Regions from separate parts of the Nocardioides luti genome, predicted to be linked through region 2. Evidence: riboswitches for the same ligand, from Rfam matches in the RefSeq annotation. Region 2 holds a riboswitch; the other holds the start of a gene.
What was found. Region 2 has a riboswitch for thiamine pyrophosphate ahead of thiE (thiamine phosphate synthase). Riboswitches for the same ligand answer to the same signal wherever they lie in the genome.
Positions count from the first base shown of each region.

Region 1: another riboswitch for thiamine pyrophosphate. It lies ahead of H5V45_RS09030 (thiamine ABC transporter substrate-binding protein); the one in region 2 lies ahead of thiE (thiamine phosphate synthase).

Region 1 is NZ_JACKXE010000001.1:1,881,418-1,883,613, forward strand. It holds gene H5V45_RS09025 (ABC transporter permease) at 1-323, opposite strand, end outside; gene H5V45_RS09030 (thiamine ABC transporter substrate-binding protein) at 331-1,413, opposite strand; TPP riboswitch at 1,403-1,525, opposite strand; gene H5V45_RS09035 (RNA polymerase sigma-70 factor) at 1,552-2,196, opposite strand, start outside.
Region 2 is NZ_JACKXE010000002.1:391,613-393,808, reverse strand. It holds gene H5V45_RS20890 (nitrite reductase) at 1-515, opposite strand, end outside; cobalamin riboswitch at 616-816, opposite strand; TPP riboswitch at 875-984, shown strand; gene thiE (thiamine phosphate synthase) at 1,033-1,608, shown strand; gene thiO (glycine oxidase ThiO) at 1,605-2,196, shown strand, end outside.

The DNA of each region.
Region 1 (2,196 bases), on a different contig from region 2:
GTGGGCAGCACGAACGGCACCAGCAGGAGCGCGCGGACGAGGCCGCGGCCGGGGAAGCGCAGGCGGTGCAGGGCGTACGCCGCGGGCAGACCGAGCAGCAGCGACACGGCCGTCCCGGCGCCAGCCGACCAGACGGTGAACCACACCACCCGGTGCACCCGCGGCCGGCCGAGCACCGCGAGCACCCCGCCCGGGTCGAAGCGGCCGTCCGGCCAGAAGCCCCGTGCCAGCATCCCGCTCACGGGCAGCACGAAGAACACGCCCAGCACCGCCACCGGCACGGCGGCCAGGGCGAGCAGGGTGAGCGGCCTCGACCTCAGCATCGCGGGGTCACCGCGAGGTGACGTCGCTCCACTCGCGCAGCCAGTCGTCGCGCTTCGCGGCGACCTCCGCGGGGTCGACGGTGTACGGGTCGGTCGGCTGGACGGCGTACGACGCCCAGGCCTTCGGCAGCGGGGTGCCGTCGGCCACGGGGAAGACGTACATGCTCTCGGGCAGCGCCGCCTGGACCTCCGGGGTGAGCAGGAAGTCGATGAGCTCCTCGGCGCCCTTCGGGTTCGCGGCGCCCTCGAGGACGCCGGCGTACTCGACCTGCCGGAAGCAGGTGTCGAGCAGCGCGCTGGTCGAGGAGGTGTCGGAGCCCTTCGGGACCGTGAAGGCCGGGGAGGAGTCGTAGGACAGCACGATCGGCCGGTCGCCGTTGCCGCCGCCCTGGGTGAAGTCGACCTCGTAGGCGTCCGACCAGCCGGCGGTGAGCTTCGCGCCGTTGGCCATCAGCTTCGTCCAGTAGTCCGGCCACGCGTCGCCGTACTCCGCCACCGTGGCGAGCAGGAAGGCCATGCCGGTCGAGCTGGTCGCGGCACCCGGCAGCACGAAGAGGTCCTTGTAGGCCGGGTCGAGGAGGTCGTCGGTGCTCTGCGGCGGTGTCAGGTCGTGGTCGGCGAACCAGGTGTCGTCGACGTTGACGCACACGTTGCCGTCGTCGATCGGCGTGAGCCGGTGGTCGGTGTCCCCAGCGAGCTCGAAGTCGGACGCGCCGGCCGGCAGGTCCGCGGCGTACGGCGCGAAGACGCCCTCGTCCAGCGCGCGCGAGCCGAACGTGTTGTCCACGCCGAAGGAGACGTCGCCGGTCGGGTTGCCCTTCGTGAGGACGAGCTTGTTGGTCAGCGTGCCGGCGTCGCCGGACGAGCGGACGACCAGGTCGAGGCCGGACTCCTGCTCGAACTTCTTGACCAGCGGCTTGGGCAGCACGAACGAGTCGTGCGTGACCAGCACGACCCGGGTCGGAGTGGCTCCCGGCGACGACGAGCCCGTGTCGTCGGAGGAGCTCTCGCCGATCGCCGAGCAGGCCGAGGCCGTCAGGAGGAGGGCGAGTGCGCCAGCAGAGGCTGTGAGCGCGCGGACGGACGTCATGGTGACTCCCTTCGCCGGTGCTAACCGGAGCAGGTTCGTAGGGTCTGCGGCGGATCCGCACTCTCAGCACGTCGCCCGGGGTCCGGGCGGGGGTGCTCCCCTGTCGTTGTCCGGCCAGCCTACGCCCGGCGGCGCGGGTCACCGGGTCAGGGCCACCAGGGCGTCCAGCCGGGCCAGCTTGGCGGGGTTCCGCACCAGGTAGAGCCCGGTGACCAGGCCGTCCTCGACGAGCATCGTGCCGATGGCGTCGACCTCGCCGCCGACGACCAGCCGCAGCGCCGGCCGGCCGTTGACGATCACCACGTCGGCCTGCGCGTCCTCGGGCGCCACCGCGGCCAGGAAGCGGAGCACCTTGTCCCGCCCCAGGATCGGCCGCAGCGCCGCCTTCTTCACGCCACCGCCGTCGGTCATCAGCACCACGTCCGGGGCCAGCACGTCCATCAGGCTCTGCAGGTCGCCGGTCGCGGTGGCGCCGAGGAACCGGGCGACCACGGCGTCGCGCTCCTGCACCGACACCTCTCCGCGCGGGCGCCGCTCGTCGACGTGGACGCGGGCCCGGTGCGCGATCTGGCGGACCGCCGCCGGCGACTTGTCCACCGCCGCCGCGATCTCGTCGTAGCCCACGTCGAAGACCTCGCGCAGCACGAAGACCGCCCGCTCGGTCGGCGCCAGGGTCTCGAGCACCAGCAGCATCGCGGTCGACACGCTGTCGGCGAGCGCGACGTCCTCGGCCACGTCGGGGGTCGTGAGCAGGGGCTCGGGCAGCCACGGGCCGACGTACTG
Region 2 (2,196 bases):
GCGACGTCGGGCAGTGGGACGACCGCACCCCAGCCCGCGCCGACCCTGAGCTGGGCGGTGTCCGCGTCGAGGACCACGGCACCGAGGTCGGTTTCGCGGTCGACGAGGTCGCCCCGGCCGTCGTCGAGCACGAACAGGAACCGGCCCGGCAGTGCGGCCAGTTCAGGTAAGGCACAGAGGCGCTCGTCGAGCTCATGGACCACCGGCCGCAGGTCGGCCCGACCTCCGGAGATCCCGGTGAGCGGGGAGCACATCAGGTTGCGTGCGAGCTCGTGGCTGCGCGAGGGGAGCAGACCGGTCCCCACGACGGCGTCCACCACCTCGTCAGGAAGCTGGCCGCCGACGAACGGCAGCGCGCGCAGCTGCAGGTTGGCACGCCCCGTGAGGTAGACCTGCCCGTCGCCGTGGTCGTGCGCCACCTGCGCGAGGATCTCAAGGGATCCGGCTGGGAGGTGGCCGCCGGCCAGACGCAGGCGAATCAGTGCGCCGTCGTCGGCGGGCCAGGGGCGGAGCACGCCGGGGCACCGGTCACGGCGGAGTCGAACGGGTGGGAGGGGCACCGATGGTCCTCTGAGGTCAGGGACCCGTGCGCGGGGTCCTCGAGTGACCTCGCGGCTGTTGCCGCAAGGGCCAGCAGGTCTTCGGACTCGGGATCACCCGGTGCGGGACGCCTTCCCGGACCCCGCGGTCCAGTGGCTGTCGTAAGACAGGGCCCCGCCCGTCACCCTTACCGCTGCGCGTCAGTCCCGGATTCGCACCGGGTTCCCTGCGCCCCCGCGGCGGACCACGGGAGGTTGACTGGCGTTCGGCACGCTACCAACACACCCGTGCGGACGACACCCGTGGGCACGGACCGGTCCGGTGCTAGTGTCCTCCGCATCCACACGGGAGCCCGATGCATCGGGCTGAGATGGGGCTGATGCCGCCCCGACCGTCGAACCTGCTCCGGATCATGCCGGCGAAGGAAGTGAGATCGACGTGTTGCCACGGTTCCACCTGATCACCGATTTCGGACCCCTCGATCGGGATGCGTTGACGCGCCTGCTCGCCGTCGTTGGCGAGGGCGCCGTCGGCACTCCGCGCGTCGACGCGGTCCAGGTCCGTGCAAAGCAAGCCAGTGACCGTGAGGTCGTCGCCTGGACGCGTGAGCTGCTGGCCGAGCTCGCGCCACGGGGGACGCGGGTGATCGTCAACGACCGCCTCGACGTCGCACTCGCCGCCGGGGCGCACGGGGTGCACCTCGGCCGGAACGACTTGTCCGTCGCGGACGCGCGGGCGCTCGCCCCGGTGGACTTCCTGGTCGGTGCCACCTGCCGTGGTCCGGAGCACGCGATCGCAGCGCGGGCCGAGGGCGCCGACTACGCCGGGGTGGGTCCGGTGCACGCCACCTCGACCAAGGACGGGTTGCCTGACCCCCTCGGTCTCGACGTGCTCGCCGCGACCGCACGGGAGATCCCGGCGATCGCGATCGGGGGGATCACCGCGGCGCGGGTGCGCGACGTGATGACCTCCGGTGCCCATGGCGTCGCCGTGGTCGCCGCCGTCTGGAAGGACCCCGACCCACCCGGCGCGGCCCGGGAGATCGCCGAGCTCGTTCACACGTCGTGAGCCCGGTGACGCCCGGGCTCCGGGTGGTGGTCGTCGGTGGCGGGGTGATCGGGCTGGCCTGCGCTGACGAGTTGGTCATGGCCGGGCACGACGTGACCGTCTGCGACCCCAGACCCGGCGGCGGTTCGACGTACGCCGCCGCGGGGATGCTCGCGCCCGGTGGCGAGGCATGGTTCGGCGAGGAGGCACTGCTGCGGCTGGGGATCGACTCGCTCGCGAGGTGGCCGGCCTTCGCAGCCTCGCTGGCGGAACGGTCGGGGCACCACCTCGACCTGCGCTCGACCGGCACCGTGCTCGTCGCCGCCGACCGCGACGACCTCGCCGAGGTGCACCGTGCCTGCCGACTGCTGGACGCCAGCGGGGTGCGGGTGGAGGAGCTCGACCGGCGGGCCCTGCGAGCGGCCGAGCCGATGCTCTCGGGGCGCGTCGTCGGCGGGGCGCTGCTGCCCGACGACCGCCATGTCAACCCGCGGCGGGTCGCTGACGCGCTACTCGCGGTGCTGGGCGACCGGGTGGTTCGTGCCCGCGCGACCCCCGAGCCCGACGGCGTGGTCCTGGACGACGGCTCCCGTCTGCGAGCGGAGGTGG